Pedosphaera parvula Ellin514: one gene and its partner. The protein of the gene in region 2 binds, or shares a complex with, the protein of the main gene of each other region. Links are inferred from orthologs where the notes say so. Each region holds a gene or a part of one and is shown on either strand. Other genes may lie near its edges.

The links.
Region 1: the proteins of tsaB (region 2) and tsaD are in contact, whole or in part, in a solved structure (PDB 4WQ4), measured with the Escherichia coli proteins. The link is inferred for Pedosphaera parvula Ellin514 from one-to-one orthologs.

The regions. Positions count from the first base shown.
Region 1 is NZ_ABOX02000045.1:26,336-37,464, forward strand. The notes cover bases 4,968-7,958. They hold tsaD (tRNA (adenosine(37)-N6)-threonylcarbamoyltransferase complex transferase subunit TsaD), read right to left. Parts: upstream 6,981-7,958; coding sequence 5,955-6,980; downstream 4,968-5,954. Other genes in these bases: CFLAV_RS24840 (DUF1592 domain-containing protein), read right to left, coding at 4,968-5,869; CFLAV_RS24850 (S41 family peptidase), read right to left, coding at 7,046-7,958. In the rest of the region: CFLAV_RS24830 (FG-GAP repeat domain-containing protein), read left to right, coding at 1-2,063; CFLAV_RS24835 (DUF1552 domain-containing protein), read right to left, coding at 2,093-3,445; more of CFLAV_RS24840, read right to left, coding at 3,515-4,967; more of CFLAV_RS24850, read right to left, coding at 7,959-8,377; ispD (2-C-methyl-D-erythritol 4-phosphate cytidylyltransferase), read right to left, coding at 8,467-9,150; CFLAV_RS24860 (tRNA-(ms[2]io[6]A)-hydroxylase), read right to left, coding at 9,240-9,812; CFLAV_RS24865 (hypothetical protein), read right to left, coding at 9,859-11,129.
Region 2 is NZ_ABOX02000006.1:134,555-145,692, reverse strand. What follows is about bases 8,139-11,138. They hold tsaB (tRNA (adenosine(37)-N6)-threonylcarbamoyltransferase complex dimerization subunit type 1 TsaB), read right to left. Parts: upstream 9,966-11,138; coding sequence 9,312-9,965; downstream 8,139-9,311. Other genes in these bases: CFLAV_RS06675 (thiamine-phosphate kinase), read right to left, coding at 10,376-11,138; tsaE (tRNA (adenosine(37)-N6)-threonylcarbamoyltransferase complex ATPase subunit type 1 TsaE), read right to left, coding at 9,946-10,398; CFLAV_RS36420 (transglycosylase SLT domain-containing protein), read right to left, coding at 8,149-9,153. Outside these bases: CFLAV_RS06730 (alkaline phosphatase family protein), read left to right, coding at 1-986; CFLAV_RS06725 (YoaK family protein), read left to right, coding at 1,208-1,894; CFLAV_RS06720 (uracil-DNA glycosylase), read left to right, coding at 1,979-2,902; CFLAV_RS06715 (hypothetical protein), read left to right, coding at 2,966-4,462; CFLAV_RS06710 (hypothetical protein), read left to right, coding at 4,479-5,990; CFLAV_RS06705 (DedA family protein), read left to right, coding at 6,049-6,681; CFLAV_RS06700 (zinc-dependent alcohol dehydrogenase), read right to left, coding at 6,705-7,736; CFLAV_RS06695 (YXWGXW repeat-containing protein), read left to right, coding at 7,880-8,107. UniProt on the Escherichia coli protein: Required for the formation of a threonylcarbamoyl group on adenosine at position 37 (t(6)A37) in tRNAs that read codons beginning with adenine.

The DNA of each region.
Region 1 (11,129 bases), on a different replicon or contig from region 2:
CCAACAATCATGGCTGGCTTAACAGCGCGTGCATGATTCCCGTCAATCCCGACCACGATAACCATATCGACGTCCTCACGTTCAGCCATGGCCACGGTATCTCCTTCCGTTACTGGAATGGCATTGAGCTGGTGGACCGTCCCGGCTGGCCGAAAGATTTTTCCCCGTTGCTGCCTACACCACCTGTCGTTGGTGACGTGGATGGTGATGGACAGCAGGAAATTATTATTGGGACTTACGATCCAACCGCTGTTCCTTCCACCGGAAACCTCCACGTGTTCGCTCTCGATGGCACTGAAAAGCAACGCATCGCCATTCCCGGTGGCGTGAAACACATCCCCTCACTCGCTGATGTAAACAATGACGGCTCATTGGATGTGATCTTCCGCTCCACCCTTGGCAAAATCTATGTCTATAACTTCGGCGCAACAAATGCCACGAATGTTTCCTGGGCCACACATCGCGGCAATCCACAACACGACGGGAATTATCAACTCTCTTTATTCCCGCCCGGAACACCGATGATCAGCAGTAAGAAATCGGGTTATAAAAAAGCGCTTTTCAATTGGAAGGCACCCGCTGGTTATTCGCCCACGAGCTATCGCATTTATCGCGCTGAGCAGGCCGGCGGTCCGTTCACCAACATCGTCACCCTGCCCGCCAGCGTTACCAGCTATACCGATTCGGCTCTGAAACCGGGCTGGCAATACTTCTACGAAGTAGCCGCGGTTTACAGCACTGGAGAAGTTCACTCCTCACCGTTCGCCATACTTGCCTTTCTCAATAACAACCTCATTGCCAACGCTGGCTTCGAAGAGAATGACAACAGTCATTGGGATAAATGGTACACAGGCGATCTCGATTGGACCAACATGATTGGAAACACCAACATTGTTTACCAGGGCAAACAGTCCATGGAGATTCAGCTGATCAATCGGGGCAACAACAGCAGCATTAGCCAGTTTGACCAATATGGAATTCCTGACGGCACGATTCCGGTCACACCGGGTGGACTTTACAGTTTTGGGGCATGGTTCAAGAGCGTCGGCATATCTCAACCCTCGGAGCACTGGGTGGAATGGGGCTCCACTCCGACGGCACAGAATGCCAATGCCCGCCCCAGCCTGCCTTTCCCAAATTATTTCACGCCACATTTTGTCATCGGCACGAATGCCACCAGTTGGGTCTACGCGAATCGAACCTTCATACTTCCAGCCGGATTCCCGAATCTGGAATTGCGTCACCGTTATACCATCACCGGCACTGGCAGTGGCTCGATGTTTATCGACAACGTCTTCCTGCGGCAACTGCCTGCGCCGAACAGCACCGCCTGGACAGACATGGTTCCTTTCGGATCGATCTGGCGTTACTACACCACCACACCTCCAGCCAATTGGTATGCGACCAATTTCAATGACAGCACTTGGGCGCAGGGAGCGGCGAAGCTCGGAGCCGGCAGTGGCCCGACCAATATTGTCACCACCTTGCCCGGTCTAAAACCCGCCTATTATTTTCGCAAAACGTTCAATCTCGCGAATACAAACCTGGAAGAGTTTCTCCTTTCCGCCACCTGCACCGACAACGGCTCTGGTCCATCCCTGCAGCTATATCTCAATGGACGCCAAATCCCAACCACGGATATCAATTGCGTTTCAGGCCAGGGCAATCAAACGCTCTACTATGACCTGGCCCCGTATATCGATTATCTTAAAACGGGCGCGAACACGATTGCAGTCATTTTAAATAATACCTATTCGAGTTGGGATGATGTAAGCTTTGATATTGATCTCAAGGTCATTGCCGCGCCTTTGCTTAACGTCACACCGCCCCGAATCAGTTCTGTGATTCCGGACGCAGGAGGTGTAACCCTGAATATTTCAACTCCCTCAAACGGCGTCTGGGTGGTGCAATCTGCCGATACTTTCTCAACCACGCCTCTCTGGCAATTGGTCGGCGCCGTTACCAACATCAGCAACACATTCCAGATACGTGATACCGGCCAAAATGGCCGGGTTCCTCCAGGGAATGTTTCGACACGTTATTACCGTGTAATCGCATTCTAAGCGATGCACGCCAGTCAGGTTGAAAATTATCAGGAGAGCTGGACCAGCTTGCCGTTGCTATCACCAATTTTTTCGGCGTGGACTCCCATGCGATCCAGCATCGAGACATAAAGATTGTTGAGCGGAGTATATTGGTCGACCTTCACATGGCGGCCGGTCTTTATCGTTCCCCCACCCTTGCCCATCATTAAAATCGGCAGATCATAATGGGCATGTTGATTTCCATCCGCAATCCCGCCGCCGTAAACAATCATGCAATTATCAAGCAGCGAGCCATCGCCTTCCGGAGTTGACTTCAACTTCTCGATGAATTTTGCAAATTGCGCCATGTGATAGCGGTTGATTTTTGCAATCTTTCGTATCTTTTCCTCCGAATGATCATGGTGCGAAAGCTCGTGATGCCCCTCGGTAATGCCGATTTGCGGATAACTATTATTGCTGCCATCATGCGCCACCAAATACGTGGCAACGCGGGTCGTATCGGTTTGAAAAGCCAACGCCAGCAAATCGAACATCAACTGCGAATGTTCTTCGAAATCCTTTGGAATTCCGATCGGCCGCTTAAAGTCGGGCAGCGCAGCCACATCTTTCTCCGCTCCTTCAATCCGCTGCTCCAACTCGCGAATCGCAACCATGTATTCGTCCAGTTTGTGGCGGTCCGTGTAGCCAAGGTTACGCTTGAGCTGTTTGGCATCATCCAGAACAAAATCAAGAATGCTCTTTTGATATCGACTTCTCAAGACCCGGCTCTCTTCAGATTCACCTTGATAGCCATTCGAGAACAAACGCTCGAAAACCAGTCGCGGATCCACTTCGGGTGGCATGGGGGTTGATTCCGTTTTCCAAGATATGTTGTACTGATAAGCGCAACTGTAACCTGAATCGCAATTGCCTGAGGTTTGTCCGCGATCAAGCCCGAGCTCCAGGGAGGCCAACCTCGTTCCACGTCCTACTTTTTCAGCTGCAATTTGGTCTGCAGAGATGCCTACCTTAATATCGGCACCACCTGTTTTCTTCGGATGACATCCTGTTAGAAAACTCGCCGAGGCACGCGCATGATCTCCGGCGCCATCACCCAGGGCTTCGCCATTGTGTTGCGCCAACCCGCTGAGTACCAGCATATCCTTCTGAAAAGGCTTCAGAGGTTCCAAGGTGGCAGGCAGGTCGAAATCGCTTCCAATGGCACTCGGTGTCCAATCCGCCATGTTCATGCCGTTGGGAACGTAGACGAATGCCATGCGCTTGGGCAAAGCCCGGCCATCAGCTGAAACCGCACCCAGCGCCTTGGCGGCCGGTGCCATTGATTCAAGCAGCGGTAAAGCGATTACTGTTCCCAGCCCCCTCAGGAACCTGCGACGTGGAATATGCCAGCGGTTGCTCATAATCTAATTTCCGGTATTCTGACGAAGTTAGCCTTTAAAAGCTTCATTTACAAGTGTCTTGGTCGGGTCTCAATTGCCCTTTGCCTCTTTCCCACCGCTCTCGGCCACTTTATCCTCTTCGCCCCGACTCATTCGAAACGGTGAGCTTTTCACAACTGAAAGTACCAAACTCGAAAACTTGAAATCATTTTTAGCTAGTGTTTTGGTAATTTCGTCCACCGCGCACTTATCATAAAACTCCATTCCACGTCCCAGTGCATAGGTCAGCATCTTCTCGGAAAGGCAATGAACGAAAGCGTCCCGCTTGTCTTTCAGCAGAATCCTTTTCAAGTCCTGAACTCCCTGGAAAGACTCGCCGGTGACCAATTTGCCAGTGGTATCAAGGTCGAAGGTTCCCTCCTTCGTGCGCCAAGCTCCAATGGCATCGAAATTCTCAAACCCGAAACCAATCGGGTCCATGCGCGCATGGCAACTGGCGCACATTGGGTCCGCCCGATGTTGCTCCATCCGCTGCCGCATGGTTCCCGAGGCAACCACCTTTTTATCATTGCTCAAAGCCGGCACATTTGGCGGGGGCGGTGGCGGTGGGGCACCCAAAATGGTTTCCAATACCCACTTGCCGCGTTTTACGGGTGAGGTGCGTGTCGGATTCGACGTCACGGTGAGCACACTTGCCTGTGTCAGCAATCCACCACGTTCATGGTTTTTAAACGTCACCCGCCTAAACTCATCACCGCTTACGCCAGGAATTCCATATAGCTTCGCGAGCGGTTCGTTAAGGAATGTATAATCTGAATCGATAAATTCCAGGATGCTGCGGTCGTGTTCCATCACATAACCGAAGTAAAGCTCCGTTTCCTTTTCCATGGCGGAGCGAAGCTTGTCAGTAAACTGAGGAAACACTTCCGGGTCCGGCGTGACCGCTGCCAGATTCCTAATCTGCAACCATTGGTCTGCAAAGTTCTTCACCAGTTCACCGGCTTTGGGATCCTTCAACATGCGCGTAACTTGAGCGTCCAGATTACCATGCAATTTCCCCCGCTCTGCCAGTTTGAACAATTCGTCATCCGGCATGCTGCTCCAAAGGAAGTAGGATAGACGGGTCGCCAGGGCGAATTCATCGATCGGGTGAATTGAATGCGAGTTATTGGGATTCGGTTTCGATTCGCCCCGAAATAGAAAATGCGGCGACACCAAAACTGCCTGCAACGCAACTTTCACGCTCGTTTCAAAACTTTCTCCATCCTTCTGCGCCATTTTGAAAAACTGGAACAGCCGATCAAATTCTGCCGTGCTGAGTGGACGTCGGTACGCTCTTTTGGCAAAACGCTCAATAATTTTTTGTGCCACCTGATTCGTACTATGGGTCGAAGGCTGTTCGGTAAATATACGTTTATGAGATTCCGGCAGCGGTTCCAGTTCCAGTGGTCCAACCACATCGATATACCTGACCATCAGATTGCGATCGCGCTTTGCAGGGTCGGGATTTTTCTCATCGTAATAATCGTTGATGAAAGCGGCGGCAATTTTTTTGCCACCGCTGCCATTTACATCAAATTCTATTTCGTAAACTTTTGGATCATCCTTTGGTGCCTTGACTTCGAGTGTTCTCAAAACTTTATCGTCCAGACGAACTTCCATTTTAGGCAGGTCAGGCCCGGCTTGCTGTCCGGCAGCCTTCACTCGCAGAATGTATTTTCCTGCCTTCGAAAACAGATTGGTCGCATAAACCTCCCCGTCTCCGGATAACATTTTTGCTCCGTGCTCCAACTCGTCAACGTGCAACGATCCTTTCAGCCTGTCCCCTTTGAAATGATTGGTAGGGCCTCCAACGAGGCGTGTGGTAACTATCGCAGCATCCAGTATCTTTTCAGCCGCCACGAAATACTTTTCCATCAACATGGGGGAGAGTGAAAGAACATCACCGATGTTATCGAATCCGTATCCAACGTCATCGACTGGAAAATCATCTGCCGGTTGGAAATCCACCCCTACAAGATCACGAATGGTGTTGTTGTACTCTGTGCGATTGAGACGTCGCATCGTGACTCGTCCAGGATCGGGCTGGTTACAGTCGCATCCCAGCACCTCGGCCTCGATCCAATGGCTGATAATCTCCCGCTCCTCTGAACTTGGCTGAGGCTTGCTCTCCGGTGGCATCTCATGCGCCTGAAGATTATGCAATACTTTTTCAAAAACGTCCCGGTCTTTCTTTACCAGAGCATCATTGGTATATATTCGTAGATCCAGATCGCCCTTCTTTTTTTCGCCATGGCATCCAAAACAATACTGGCTAAGCAATGGTTTGACATTCTTTTCGAAAGTCACTTTGGGATTGCTTGAGGAATCCAAGCGCGCCGCCGCCGGGGAACTTTGGAGTCCCCAGAACAAGCACAAGACCAGGATGAAGGCGCGTATCATCATTGCTTTATCTTTTGCTAAATCTATTGGACGCTGCTGTCCAATATTTATTTAGATTTTCCTGTCCAGTAAATTGATGACAAGAAACTTAAGCAAGCGCCCATCCGGGCATTATTTCGGAATCCAGGGAGGTGGGCGTTGAACTGTGAAGCAGCTTGCGTTCAGCCAAAACACCAATCATGGCGGCATTATCGGTGCAAAGCGACTTCTCAGCGAGTCGCAAGGTCAGGTGCTTCCGCTTGCAGGCAGTTTCCAAGGCGCTCCGTAGCGCGCGGTTGCAGGTCACGCCTCCCGAAGCAGTGACGCACTTGACCTGAAGGCGATTTGCAGCCCGCACTGTTTTCGTAACCAGCACCTCCACAATCGCCTCCTGAACGCTGGCACAGAGGTCTTGCAGCTTTTGGAGGCTGTCGAGGACGGCTGGATTATCGCGGATGAAGTAGCGAACCGAAGTCTTCAATCCACTGAAACTGAAGTCGTCACTAGCATCCCTCAACATAGGCCTGGGAAAGTCATAAGCTTTCGGATTCCCCGCGCTCGCCAACCGATCGATTTCAGGTCCACCAGGGTAAGGCAGGCCAATCAGCTTGGCGACCTTATCGAAGCATTCACCAGCCGCATCATCAATGGTTGAGCCCAGCACATGATGTTTCAACTCAGATTCGACATGAATCAGCATCGTATGCCCGCCACTAACGATGAGGGAGATGTTGGGCTGGAACGAGTCGAAATCCGCGACCGGCGGACTGCCGGTTATCCAAGGGGAATAAAGGTGGGCTTCGTGATGGTTGATGCCAAAAAACGGCTTGTTCAATGCGAAGGCCATGCCCTGCGCCGCCTTTAATCCCACCACCAGGGCGCCTGGAAGACCGGGCCCCTGCGTCGCCGCTATGGCATCCACCTGATCGCTTTGCACCTCAGCAGCCGTCATGGCAGCATTGGCGACCGGGATAAGATTCGCCAAATGTTCGCGCGCAGCCAGTTCCGGCACCACACCGCCGTATTCCGCGTGCAACTTTATTTGTGAAGAAACGATGGTGGAAAGGACCTTGCCGTTCCGAATTATCGCAACGCTTGTTTCGTCGCAGGAAGTCTCAACGGCAAGCAGTATCATGAAGCGATTAATGCACCAAGGGCGGAGGGCACCAAAAATCTTTCGCTCTGCCCCTGATGAAATACTTATTTAGTGGAAGCAACCTTCTCAGGCTTGCCGGCCATCTTTTGGTTGTCCTGACTGCGGTGGGTATAGATCAAAATGCCACGCAGCAAATCCCTGCCTCGATCGAGTTGGATATCGTGGGCATTGAGAATCTTTTGACGATCCTTCTCCTCCAGGGTTTCAATACCCGGACGGCGCTTTAGATACACCATGGCTTCTTCTTCATCGGTCATAGGCACCGGGCAATCCGGAGTAATGCCTTCGCCATGAATTACCTTGTGGCTGGGAGTATAATACTTGGCCGTGGTGAGACGCAGTGCTGAACCATCCTGCAATGGCAGGATGCTTTGCACCGAACCTTTACCAAAAGTCTTCTCGCCCATGATTTGAGCACGGTGTAAATCCTGCAAGCAGCCAGCCACGATCTCTGAAGCACTGGCGCTGTTTACATTCACGAGAATCACGATCGGCATGCCGCTCAGTTCATCTCCTCTGCCGTTGGCACGGCGGACTGAGTTTTGAGACGAATTTTGGCCTTCAGTAGAAACGACCAGTTGACCTCGTGGCAGGAATTTTTCACAGACTTCCACCGCCTGGTCCAACAAACCACCGGGATTCCAGCGTAAATCGATAACAAGTCCCTGCATTCCCTGAGCCTTGAGCTTTTTCAAAGCTTTTTCCAGCTCATCGCTGGTCTTTTCACCAAATTGAACGAGGCGGACATATCCAATCTTGTCTTCGCCCAGAGGAAATTCCTTCTTGTTGTTGATATCCTTCACCATGTCCACCTTAATGATGGAACGGGTCAACTTAAGATCTTTTACCTGACCATTGGAGGGGCGAAGAATAGTCACATTCACATCGGTTCCAGGTTCCCCACGCAAATGTTGCACGGCATCGTTAAGACCGAGCTTGTCGGCGCTCTTCCCGTCGATTTTGATGATGCGATCCCCAGACAGAATGCCGGCTTTAAAACCGGGAGAATCCTCCATTGGTGCCAGGACAGTCACGAAGTTGTCCTTCATCTCAATCATTATGCCAAGCCCGCCAAAAGCTCCTTGAGTATCCTTTTGCAACTCGTCGTATTTGATCGGTTCCATGAACTCGCTGTGAGGGTCCAAGGTGTTGATCATGCCTTTCAACGCACCATAGACCAGCTCCTGGTAGGTCAATTTCTTGCCATCCACATAATCCTTGCGGACCTTCTCCATGACGTAGGAGAAGAGTTCCAGGCTCGGATAAGCGGAATCTTTTTCAGCGGCTTGAGCGGACCGAAAATAGACGCGCGCGCCAACAAGGACGTTAGCTACGAGCAGAATGGCCAAAAGGCCGTAAATGATGCGTCTTTTCATAGGAACCTGATATTAGTCTCGCAGACATTAAATGTGGACTGCTGAATTTGCAAGGAGCGGCTTCACCCCCTTTCTGGTGGCAAAACCATTCACTTCCGTTGCCTGAGTAACAGCTCAATGTATGCCAAATCCGCAGGCACAGTGACTTTCGGATTCGGCGCAATGCCGGAAACCAATCTCACGGATTGACCGATGAGTTCACAGGCAGCCGTATCATCAGTGACCTGCAACCCTCGATGCCTGACAGCCGTCAGCGCCCTCCGAATTACTTCCACACGAAAGGTTTGTGGCGTTTGCACGGCCCAGAGCTTTGATCGTTGCAAGGTGCGACTCACCATTTTGCCGTCTTCGGATTCCTTGATGGTGTCGGTAACAGGTTGCGCAGCAACTGCCGCGCCCATTTCCCGGGCGGCAGAAATGGTTGCATTAATGAGGTCCGCGCTGGTGCAGGGGCGGGCACCGTCCTGAATTGCGACAATCTCCGAACGTGGCGAAATGGATTCGAGCCCATTCCAAACAGAGTCCTGGCGCTCAGCTCCGCCAATCACTAACCGGTATGGCTTGTTGAGCCCATGTTCTTCAGCCAGTTCGGCAAACGCGCTCTGCATCCCATCGCGCACGACCACGACAATTTCATGAACCGAGTCGGCTTCGACAAACCGTTGCCACGTATGCGCAACAACCGGTCGGCCGGCAACCTCTAAAAACAACTTATCAATGTTCGGCCCCATGCGAGTACCCTTTCCCGCAGCAACAATCACAGCAGAAACCATCTGGCTGATTTACCGAGTTGTACGACCGGAGTCGAGAGGAATGCAACGGGAAGTAGTCAAAACTTAACGATGTAACCAATTGTTAGTCGTCAGTGCAGCATCGGAATGGAATTGGGTTGCCGGATAAGTTTGGCATCCAGATCAAGATAAAAATCCAGTCGCCGGTCAGTTTCCTCTTCGTCTATGGCCTTCGCCATAAGCAAATAAGTTGCGTAATGGTTGCCCTCGGACTCAACCAGGCCGCCATAAAAATCTGCCAGTTCCACGTCAATGGACCTCAATCCCTCAGCCAAAAACTGAAACTTCTCACAGCTTCGTCCTTCAATTAAAGCGAACGAAACCAGATGATCAATGGCCTGATAACGATTGCCGTTCCGCACGGCCCGCATCAAACCAGTGATCCAAGGACTGGGATAAGGCTGGCTGAAAGGGATGCCCCGCTTTTTCAAGAGATTCAAAACGAGTTGGAAATGCTGCAATTCTTCAATCGCGATGGCGTTCAATTCGTCCACCCGGTCATACAGGTCACGATACTTTTCGAGGTTCAAGGCCGAGGTCGCCGCCTTGCGCTCCAAATGAGCGTGGTCGACCAGGATGGCGGGCAAATTAGCCTTCACCATGGGCAACCAATCTGCCGAAACCTTTTCACGAAACAAAAGCATGGGAAATGTTTAACTTCAGTCCCAGGACGTGCAAGGGCTAAAGTGATTAATTAACTTTCTGATGGGCGGCAAGCGCAGCATCGGCATCTTCATCCACCGCCGTTGGCCAAACGGCATCTTTTCCCAACCACAAATCCTTACCACCACCAACACCACCATCATCTCTTCCATCCTCACCTACGGAATAAAGCACGCAGTGGCCATCGGGACTGAATCGATAACAAACTGGCTTGCCACTCATCGGATCAATGGGCACTTCGGAAAGGATTCCTGGAGTGAGTAACTTCAATTCATTTGGCCATGCACCATGGCCAAGTTGATAACGCTTGAGGGCAATGGCTGTGATCGTCAGACGACGTAACGTTTCCGCGTGGACAACGAGCTCCATCGCCCGGGAATAGTTTGGGTTCGCCAATTCACTAAAGCGGTAGCGGTGAAATTTATCCCTGGCAAAAGTCTTGTCTGTTTCATGGACCTGATTGGTGACAATCACTTTTACTGTTGGCCAAGGAACGCTGGACTTCAACATTCTCGCGGAATCCAGGACGTTTTGCATGCTCTTCAGATAAAACAGACCATCGTCATCCGAACTGGTCATTTTATACAAAGGAAAGACTATGTGATCATCCCAAACCTCGCTCCAGTCGATTGGGGCAGGAGGAACATTGGAGCCCGCAACTGTCGAGAAGGCAAATAATCTCCTTACATTCGCGCCACTGTAGGTTTGCAGCATTGTCAGCATTTCATAACCGTAGGCTCGCTCTCCTAAAAAGCCCTTTTCCAGGGCGGCAAAGAGATCAATTTCCTGCCACTCCCGCTGCAAACGTGAAAGCATCTCCTCATTCAGATCAGGGGATTGCATAAGTTCCCAGGTCGCGAACAATCCTAAATTCGCGATGGCATTACGCATCATTTGAACTGGAAGTGTCGGTTCGTCTTTGTTGAGGCTTATAAGTGCAATAATTTCCTCAACGTCTTCCAGGGCTGCAGCCGGGTGTCCGTGATGAAGATTTTCCATCTCATCCGCCAGAAAACTCTGAGCAACATGACGTTCCAACGGAATATTGAGTTTGGGCGTATTAAGAAAATTGGTGTGGGGACCAAGGTCTGGCGAAGGATTTTTCAAAGCCCGCCTAAATAATTCCAGGTTCGTTGCCTGTTGCTTGTTCTGTTCTTCAAGTGCCTTCCATGTTGCGTCGCTCGAGTTTGCTTTATTGGTAGACATCCCTTCCCAATGCAAATCTCCCTTCCAGCCGATGCGGGCCTTCCCGTCATCGACAAACTTCATTACTTCAGGGACGATGAACGTACCTGCAG
Region 2 (11,138 bases):
GGGGCTATCCGTACGGAGATGACGCACTGACTTACTCCTCCTCAGGTTTCATTTGGAACAATGTGCTGGCGCATGGACTTTCATTCCGAAATTATGGCGAGCTTTACGTCAGCGGACCCGGTGGCAACACCTGGCTGCAGATTTATGCTGCCTACACCAATGGGACTCAGCTCCAGTTTGCCAACTACGTTAATATTGATTCTTTAAAACCCTATTGCTCCACCAACTATCCCGGCTTCACCCTCACTATCCCTGATGTGGTCCGTGCGGATAAGTTTATCAGGGAACTCAAGGTGGCGCAGTCCAATGGTTTCTGGCCTACCTTCAATATAATGGGGTTGGGAGGCGATCACACAGTGGCCAATACTCCTGGATACCCGATCCCAACCGCTTCGGTTGCCGACAACGACCTGGCATTGGGCAGAATAGTGGAAGCAGTCACCAAGAGCAGTTTTGGAAGCAACACAGTAATTTTCGTCATCGAGGATGATCCCTTGAGTGGTTGGGATCATGTCGATGGCCACCGTTCCGTTTGCCTGGTAATCAGCCCTTACACCAAGCGCGGCCAGACAATCAGCACGTTCTATAATCAAACCGGCGTATTGCATACCATGGAACAAATCATGGGAATACCCCCGATGAACCAGATGGATGCCATGGGACCTCTTATGTTTGATTGTTTTACCAATGTGCCCGATTTCACCGGCTATACGGCTTTATCCAATAACATTCCATTGGACACGATGAACCCTGGTACCACGGCCGCAAAGATGACAGCCGAGGAGCGCTATTGGGCAAAGAAAAGCATGAAACTGGATTTCAGCAAACCCGATGCGGCTGATGATAATACCCTGAATCGAATCCTCTGGCATTCGGTCAAGGGCAATGTCCGCTATCCGCGTGAGTTTGCCGGGGCTCATGGAAAGGGTTTGAAAAAGTTGGGGTTGGTAATCACAAAAACCTCAAAGGACGATGACGATGATTAGCCGCCAACCTCAACCGTTTTCTGAGTGAGCGAACCCCGAAGGAGTTACCTGGGTTCATAAATATTCCCGATGTCTTTTTTGGGATAAGGTCGATCCCGGGCGATATGAGCTTTCATATTTGCACACAACTCGCTTGACCGCGCGAGCCAGACCGAAGAAAACAGGAAGCGCAATTAACCTGTGTAGACGGGACAGGTTCTGATTCACCGGGGTTGGAATGTATGATTAACAAGTTGCCGCGCTGGGTCTGGATAGGCGGGTCGATTCTGGCATTCATTGCCGGGATGATCAACGCGGTTGGCTACATGGGCTTCAGACATCAGGCAGTCACTCATCTGACCGGTACCACCACCCTCCTGGGTATAGCAATCGCAACTGGCGAAGGCGGCACAGCCGTGAGCTTATTCGCAGTGGCAGCTTCTTTTCTTGCGGGAAGCATCTTCAGCGGAATTCTAATCCAGGACAGCACACTAAAGCTTGGCGGAAGGTATGGGGTGGCGCTGCTGATTGAATCCCTGTTGCTCTTTGCAGCCGTTCCGCTTTTGAATCGGTCGAACCCGCTGGGAGACTATCTTGCTTCGAGCGCCTGCGGGCTACAAAATGGCATGGCCAGCACTTACAGCGGGGCTGTGCTGCGTACGACTCATGTGTCCGGCATATTTACGGATTTGGGGATTTTTATTGGCCATTACATCCGCCGTATCCCGGTGGATAGGCGGAGGATTCTGTTGTACCTGATCCTGCTCTGTTCCTTTTTTTTCGGTGGTGGGGCGGGAGCATCCGCTTTCAAATATTTCAAATATAACACTTTGTTTTTTCCTGCCGTGTTGACGGGGTTTACCGGATTGGGTTATGCGGTTTACCGTCGTTACCTCCATAAATTTCAGAACCAGTCACGACCAGGTTAATTGTTTGATGGGGAGGAGGAATCGGTGTGCCAGCGACCTTAGAATTTTCGTGCACTTTGAAGAATCAGAATTAGGATAATCACGATGTCAGATGCGTATAACCAATTGCTCGAGGCAGCGATCCAGCACCTCCAGGGATTAAAAGCCCGGGGTGTGCGGTTTGTTTCGGTGCAACCGGAAGGTTTGACAGCATTGGCCAATGGTCCGCGTCCGTCCAGTCCCGCGCCTGCGCCGGCAAGGATGGTCCCCTCCCCTGCTCCGGCCGTCAGGCAAGCCGTTGTTGCACCTGTGCCCGCGCCAGTGGAAATACCCGCAGTTAAACCAGCAGCTCTTTTCCCGATATCTCCGGCAGAAACTCCGATCACTGTTGCGCCACTTTCTCCTGAAGCCAAGGTTGCTGCTTTTGCTGACCTCCGCAGTCGCGCAATGAGTTGCGTCAAATGCGCGCATTTGGCTGCCTCGCGAAAGAATGTTGTTTTTGGAGTCGGCAGCATTGATGCCCAATTGATGTTTGTGGGTGAGGCGCCGGGAGCGGACGAAGACGAACAGGGTGAACCGTTCGTCGGCAAGGCCGGCCAGTTGCTGACGAAGATTATTCAGACGATGGGCTTGCAACGCGGCGATGTGTACATTGCCAATATCTTGAAATGCCGTCCCGACACGCCGGGTCAGAGCGCGGGAAATCGCAAACCGACTTCAGAGGAAATGGCGACCTGTATTCCCTACCTGCACGAACAGATTGATTTGATTCGACCGAAAGTGTTGGTGGCTTTGGGCGCGACCGCCGTGGAAGGCTTGCTGGGAAAGACGGTCGGCATTACCAAGTTGCGCGGCACCTGGAACACGTATCGTGGCATTCCATTGATGCCGACATATCATCCGGCGTATCTGTTGCGCAACCAGGCCATGAGTGAAAAGCGCAGAGTGTGGGAAGATATGCTGGCGGTCATGGAGAAGCTGGGGATGCCGATCAGTGAAAAGCAGCACGGTTTCTTCCTCAAGGGGTAGGCACAGTGGGAGAAGAGTTGCTTTGCCAAAGCCGTGGACGCAGACTAACGGAAATTTTAAGGAGTGAAACTGCGCGTCAAAATTCTAATCGTCCTGGTGCTAGTGATCCTGCTTGGAACTATCATTGCTTTTATACCCCATGCAGGCTCCAAGAGAGCGGTGGAACGTTACAAACGGGAACTCCGCGCCAAGGGTGAGAAGCTGACGTATCAAGAACTAATCCAGGCAACTCCGCCAGAGACCCCGGATGCCGCAAAGCCATTTCTAGGGGCGAACGGCGCTATTGTTTCCATTTCCAACTCTACTGCGCCGATGCGTTTTATCAGCCCCGGGCGTGCGCTGGTCGCCTATCGGCAGGAAACCCTTTCGGCCGATGGCGGGACGAACGTGTGGCCCAAATTTATCGCCGAAGTTGAGACAAATCGTAATGCCATATTGAGCCTTCGAGAAATTCTTCAAGTCCCGACGTTATATTTCAAATTGGATTATTCCAAGGGCTCCGGGACCCTGTTGCCACATTTGGCACCGCTAAAGGCTGCTGAGCAATTGGCTTCAGCTTCCACCATTGCAGCCCTGCACCAACAAAATTTCTCAGAGGCGTGGACAAATCTCATCACAACAGTTGCGCTGGTGAGAAGATACAAGACCGAACCACTTAAAATCAGCCATCTCGTCAAGTTGGCCATGGCCCGCATGGCCGTCGCCACCACTTGGGAGGCTTTACAATGTAAACAATGGAATGACGGACAACTTGCAGAACTGCAAGCCAATTGGCAGGACATGGATTTGTTTGGTCCCCTTGAACAGGCTTTCGCAATGGAGAGAGCCATTCAAATGGACGACTTTGTACTTGCGAGGAGATCGTACTACGATCCGGCAGGCATGTTTGGGAAAAATGCCACACTCCAACATGATTCTTTCGATTTAGATCAACTACTTCACGGAGCTCAAAGGTATTCCCATTATTGTGCATGGAAATGGTTGTGGTCCTATCAAGAAGAGCTCTACGACATGAAAACCGTGCAAGCAACCATTGAAAGTTGCCGCGCCACCAAATTCAGTAATGCTTTTGTTCCTGCTTTGATGGACTACGCTACCAAAATGACGAACGTTAACCAGCAGTTTGACCAGAGCAGTGACCATTTTGAAGATCCGCAGGGAGAGCAGAGTATTCGCGATTGCATGATCAAGTTTGCAGATGCAGAGAATGGTAGACGTATAGCCCTGACAGCCATTGCGCTGAAGCGCTACCAACTTTGCAACGGAAAGTATCCATCGGAATTAAAAGATCTGGTTCCTACATTTCTCGAGAAGGTTCCCATTGATTTTATGGATGGGAAGCCGTTGAGGTATCAACTTCAAGCAGATGGAAGTTTTCTACTGTATTCGGTAGGCGATGATGGCGAAGACAATGGAGGAGATGCCACACCTACCGAACCCGCCTCGACCGTAAACAAGAACTGGTTGAAAGGGCGGGACATGGTTTGGCCGCAACCTGCCACTCTGGAGGATATTGAGGCATATCGAACGAACTCATCTCCCAAAGTTCAAAAGAAATAGGTAAAAATCTTAAGGAGTGAAACTGCGAATCAAAATTCTCTTCGTCCTGATTCCAGTAATCCTGCTTGGATTTGTCACTGTCTTTTTACCACACTCTGGCTCCAAGAGGGCCGTTGAAAATTATAAGCGGGAACTTCGCGCCAAAGGGGAGAAACTGACCTATCAAGAATTGATTCCGGCGACTCCACCACAAACCCCGAATGCTGCGAGAGTGTTCTTAAACGCGAACGGTATTTTTGTCTATGGTTCCAATACCGTTTCACCCATGCCGTTCATTGCCCCGGGACTTGCCGAGGTCGTCTCCCAGCAGGAATCTTTGGCTGCTGAGGGTCGGACAAACATCTGGCCGAGGTTGACCGCGGAGGTTAAGGCGAATCGGAACTCGCTCTTAAGTCTTCGCGAAATTCTCCAGGTTCCCGCACTGTACTACAATCTGGATTATTCCCAGGGACCAAATCTTCTTTTGCCACATCTGGCACAACTCAAGAGAGCCGAACAACTGGCATCAGGCTCCACTATTGTCGCACTGCACGAACGTGACTTTACCGATGCGTGGACCAATCTGATGTCATCAGTGGAATTGGTCAAAATCTACCAGACGGAACCAATAGAAATCAGCCATTTGGTCAAAATAGCCATGGCAAGAATCGCCATGTCCACAACCTGGGAAGCCTTACAATATAAACAGTGGAACGATGCGCAGCTTTCAGAACTGCAAGCAAGGTGGCAGAACATGGACATGTTCGGACCGGTGGAACATGCTTTCGCGATGGAGAGGGCCATCCGAATCGATACACTTAATCTGGCCAGAAAATCCTATGCCGCGCAGATGACTATCTTCAGCACTGGAGCGCCGAGGCCACAGCCAGACACACTAGGTGCAATGGCCACGGCCGTGATTGAACGTTATCCCAAATACTGGGCATGGAAGTGGACCGGGTCCTACGGGGAAGAGCTTTATCATATGAGAGTCTTGCAAGCCGTCCTGGAAAATTGCCGTGCTGTTAAAACAACAGGCGTTTTCATTCCAGCTCTCAGGGAATACGATAATACAATCACAAATCTCAACAAGGAGGTGGCCCGGATCAGCAAACATTTCCTATTAACACCGGGAGGTGATGATGGAATTTACAGAAAGTGCCTGATTAAATCTGCGGATGCGGAGACTGGCAGGCGTCTGCTCGTAACGGCCATTGCCTTGAAACGCTATCATCTACTAAATGGAACATATCCTTCAAAACTGCAAAACTTGATTCCAGAATTTCTTGAAAAGGTTCCCATCGATTTGATGGATGGAGAGCCTTTGCGATATCAAGTGAAACCGAACGGAGAATTTCTGCTTTATTCCGTGGGCGAGGATGGTGAGGACAATGGCGGAGATGCCACACCAACGGAACCGGCTTCAACCGTAAATAAGAATTGGCTGAAAGGGCGGGATGCGGTTTGGCCGCAACCGGCTACTCCGGAGGAGATTGAAGCATATAGAACAAATTCACCTTCCAAAAGCACCAGAGCGATAAAGAAGTAGCATTCCTCAGCCACTGCTGGCTTGCAGCCCCATCGGTTTCCCGTTAAAACAGCGCACCTTGAAAGCACTAATTGGTTCATTGATGACCTGGTACATGGCGCAGTTGGAAAGCTGGAAGTATCCACTGATCGTCCTGATGATGGCGGCTGAAAGCACCATCCTGCCTTTGCCGAGCGAGCTCATCATACCACCGGCGGCACATCTGGCTTATACCAAGGGCAACATGAGTGTGATCGGCATTGTGCTGGCCGGAACCTTCGGGTCGTGGCTGGGAGCTACCATCATGTATTGGGTGGCGCGAATCGGTGGCCGTCCACTATTGATGCGGTATGGACGTTACGCTATGATTTCGCCGGAGAAGATTGAAGGGGCGGAACGTTGGGCGACCAAGTTCGGGGCCATGGGTATTTTTGTTTCGCGATTGCTGCCAGTGGTCCGTCATTTGATTGGAATTCCAGCAGGTATCGTTCGGATGGATTACAAGCTGTTCTCGCTTTTTACCATTCTCGGTTCGGGAATCTGGTGCGCCATTCTCTGCTGGTTGGGCATCAGGATGGGAGAAGATAAAGAATTGATGCGCGGAGAATATCATCGCATCGCACTATGGGTTGCCGGAATCATGCTCGTGCTCGGCGGCATCTACTACTTCTTCGTGCATCGTCACATGAAGCAAAGCCCGGCAAAAAAGTAAGCGAACTCCCTTTAACCGGGAGATTATTCCTTAACCCGGATGAGCGTCTTCACGGCGCGATTGCCTGCGGTCATGGATTTGAACAAATCAGGCAATTGAGTAAGCGGGCATTCGCCACTGACGAAGTCTTCAGACCGGATGACTCCCTGCTCCACCAATTCCAAAGCCCGGCGAATAGCCTTGGGAGTGTGATGGAAGCTCGCCAGTAAAGTAAGATTGGAATAGTGAATCAGGGCAGTATCGAGCGACACACTTGTGCCGGAGGGACAACCACCAAAGAAATTCACGACACCGCCTTTGCGCACCAACTGGACAGCGGCTTCCCACACTTCAGGTTTGCCAACGGCCTCGATCACCACATCGAAAACGGATTCTGATTGGGATTTGATGGCCTGCACCAGATTGTCCTGATTGGCGATATCGATGACATGATCCGCACCGAGGCGGCGGGCAGCTTGCAAACGCACTTCTCCACGGCCGGCAGAAGTGACAATGCAGCCCGCATTTTTTGCCAGGGCCACGAACATCAAGCCGATCGGCCCGGCACCAATCACCAGGACTCGTTGGCCGGTGCGAAGCCGGCAATCTTCGACACCTTGAACGACACAGGCAAGCGGCTCGGTGAGGGCTGCATCCCGAAAAGGGGTTGAACCTTTCAGGCGCAACATGTTTTTCTGCACCAACCGGGTGGGAACGACGATGGATTCGGCATAAGCTCCGTTGAGGAAGAGAAGATCGTCACAAAGATTTTCCTGATTGTTTTGACAGTAAAAACATTGCCCGCAAGGAGCGGAATTGGCCACGACGACGCGGTCGCCATTGCACCACCCTTTGACGTCGGGATGGACTTCGCAGATCAGGCCGGCAAGCTCATGGCCAAAAACCGCCGGAGGAACAATCATCTTGGCATGATAGCCGCGCTTGAAAACCTTGAGGTCGGTGCCGCAAGTCAGGGCAGCTTCAATTTGGACGCGCACTTCACCTGACTTCAAAGCGATAGGAGCGATATCCTCAACTCGAACCTGTTCCTGCCCGTAAAGAACTGCTGCTTTCATCAAACATACTTTAGGGCAAATGAGAGCCGTTGAGCCAGCGGAATATGGAGATACCCCATTTGCGAACTGGACATTGGGAGCATAAATTTTAAGGACAATAATTCAGGAACAAACGGCGCTGAGAACGCCGTCGGAAGGAAAACATGAGAAAATTCGTGAACATCTCACCCCTCATCCTCGTTTGCACTTTCACCGTGCTTACCGGATGCGTAACCCGCGAAGTAGTTGTCAGGGAAAATGCCGCACCACCGCCGCCGGCTGCAGTGGTGGAAGAGCGCGGATTCAGACCGTATCCTACTGCGGAATGGGTGCCCGGCCATTACATTTGGCGGCATAACCGCTGGGTTTGGGTGCGCGGCTTCTGGCGCTGAGCCACCGGGCTGCCAAGGAGCAGGAATGAAAGTAGTGAAACCTACTTGCGCGGCCTGCTCTGCGGTTTCCTGGTGAAAATATAGATTGCGCCAACGGCAAGCAGCCCGAGAATAACAGACACCAAGATCCAGCGTTGCTTTAGCTGAGAGGCTGGAACAGCCTCGGTGGCAGCAACAGCAGGTTTGGATTCCAGAGCGGAAGACTGGGACTTGTTGGCCACTTTTAGAGAAGGATTGCTGGCTGCAGCTTTGGCTTCCTGCTCTTTCTCCTTGGCCAGAGCCAGGGCTTGGGCATCCGCCTTGATTTTGGCCACTTCCGCCCGCATGGCCTCCAGCTTTACCGGGTGCTTCTCCCATTCGATGCCATACTGGTGGTAACCGTCGTTCATGTACTCATAAACCTCCAAGCCATGCTGTTCACTCAGTTCGGGCTGGGGGATGCCGCTGTATTTCACGATGGCCTTGCGCCAGCTCTCAATCTCATCCCCTGGCGCATCGGCGGGCTTGGGGGTCTCACTATAGAGCTGCTTCAAAAGCGCGGCCGCCCCGCGCATGTTCTGGTAGGGATCATCCTTGAGCTCCTGCGGGTCCTTGCCGATCAATTTGGCGGCATCCAGGAGGCTGTGCCCAAAGTATTCATTATCCCAGAGGGACATGATCCCGTAGGGCCGGGGCATGCCCGTTTCCGGGGACACCGTCTCCCCGGGCGGCCACTGCAGGTGTTCCCACCGGGTTTCGGCAAAGGCAATGCCCGCCAGGACATCGGTGGGCACGCCAAACTCACTGGCCGCCTTTTCGAAGAGGGCCGGATAATTGGCATCCTTCATCCGCTGCGTGAACTCCGCGATGGCCTTCTCCCGCGCCAGATCCTCCGGGCTCCTGATCGGGGCGGAGTCTGCGGGAATGCCTGCCGGTGGTGGGGCGGAGACAGCGGCAGAAGGGTCGCCCTCAGCCCGCAGGAGATTGGGCAAAGTCAGACAAACCATTGCCAAGGCCAGGGAGGTGGATCGGCGTAACTCAATTTGCGGAAAAGGCTTCAATCTCATACTTATAAGTGACCAGGCTCATGAATGGTGACGCTTTAAGTTCCTGGTTGATTGATATTCTCAAGCAACCAGGTGCACGGAAATTCGATCATTGTTATAGCCTTACTGCTGAATTTATCAAGAGTTTAGGCAGCAATAAATCCCAACCTAAGGCCCCATCATCCTACCGGAATAACTCGAGGTGGCGGTGCTTTGACAAAACTGACTTCCCTTAAATAAATAGGTCGCAGGTTTTCGGCAGTCAGGAAGGACTTTTTAGCAGCCGCAAGCCGGCCAAGGTTGTTGGCGGAGGGAAACAGCACGGTTCCGTCCTTGAACCAACGGGTTACCTCGGGTCCAACGAGGATCTCGTTAGCTCCAAGCCGGACATTAACCTGATCCAGTGTTACAAGTCGCAAAGGCTCGATTTCCCGCCAACCGGTTGCGTTCACTTCGTAATTCGCCAGATAAAATTCATTTCTTTGGGCATCAATCACAATGTCCACTTTGCCAAAGATCGCTTTCTGTTGAGCCTCAAAAACCAGGCTCTCCACACTACTAACACCAGCCAGTTGAATTGGTCGCGCGAGTTGCCAACCCTGGGCGATGGCAATGGCCGCACGGATGCCGGTATAGGAACCGGGACCAATGCCGATGGCGAGGCACTCAATTTCCTCGCGCTGCATCCCGGCCTGTGCCAGCGCCTGTTCGATCAGCGCGAAAGCATGGGTTTCACGAGTCGCTGTTTCCATGGCCGCACCACGGACATTTTCATCCTCGAGCACCGCCACACTGCGTTGATCGGTGGAAAATTCAATGGCCAAAGTCTTCATAGGTAATGCGGCGCCCGGTTTCCGTGATTGATTCCAGTCGGACCTGGCGCAGATGTGTCCCCTTGGCGGCCTGGGCGAGGAAGTCGGCTGGTGCCAAAAACCAACGCTCGGCCCATTCGATTACCGAAACACCTGCGGGATGGAAATATTCCTCCAATCCGGCAGCAATGATCTGGTCCGGTGTTTCCAATCGATAAAGGTCCAGGTGAAAAAGAGGTAATCGACCACCGCCATACTGATTCAGCAAGGCGAAGGTGGGGGAATGCACCCGATCCGATATTCCCAAGCCGCGGGCGATGCCTTTGGTCAATTGGGTTTTGCCCGCTCCCAAGTCTCCGGACAGCGCGATGACCAGTCCACTTTTTGCATCCCGCCCCCAACTTTCGCCGAGGGCAATTGTTTCAGCGGGACTATTTGAGATGAACGTAGCCATGGGCAGTTAACGGACGAATACCTTGCTTGTCCCGGAGGTTGATTCCTTCACCAGCAGTGACTTTGCCAATGCAGCTCAATTTCACCTTGGGAAACTGATGCTTCCAGCCATCCAGCAAAGGCACCGCATCTTTGCTTGCAATCGTGAAGAGCAACTCAAAATCCTCACCATCGGTAAGCGCTGCCAGCAGAGGAGGCTTGGCAGAGCTCTCCGCCTTGGATGCCAGTTTGGCTTCGCGGCTGACGGGAATGGCCGAAGCCATCAATTCACTGCCTACATGGCTGGCTTTCAACAAATGACGCAAATCGCCCGCGAGACCATCACTCAGATCAATCATGGAATGAATGGCAAAATGGTCTCGCAGCCAGTGAGCTTCCGTCAGACGCGGTTCAAAATCCAGGTGCTTGCCGCTGATCGAACCACCCAATTCGCCGGTGACGAAAATGGCATCTCCGGCCAAGGCTCCAGAACGGAAGATACATTTTTCCCGTTCCACCGTGCCCAGCAGGGAAATGGAGATCAATATCCGCTCGGGATTGGTGGTGGTTTCCCCGCCCGCGATGGAAACGTCAAATTTACGCGCGAGTTCGCCCAGGCCGGCATAGATACCTTCGACATAATCCAAATCATAATGCCGAGGCAAGGCGAGAGTAATGAGGGCGGAATTAGGCGTACCGGCCATGGCAGCGATGTCACTAATACAACGGCCCAGCGCCTTGCGTCCGACTTTTTCAGGAGGT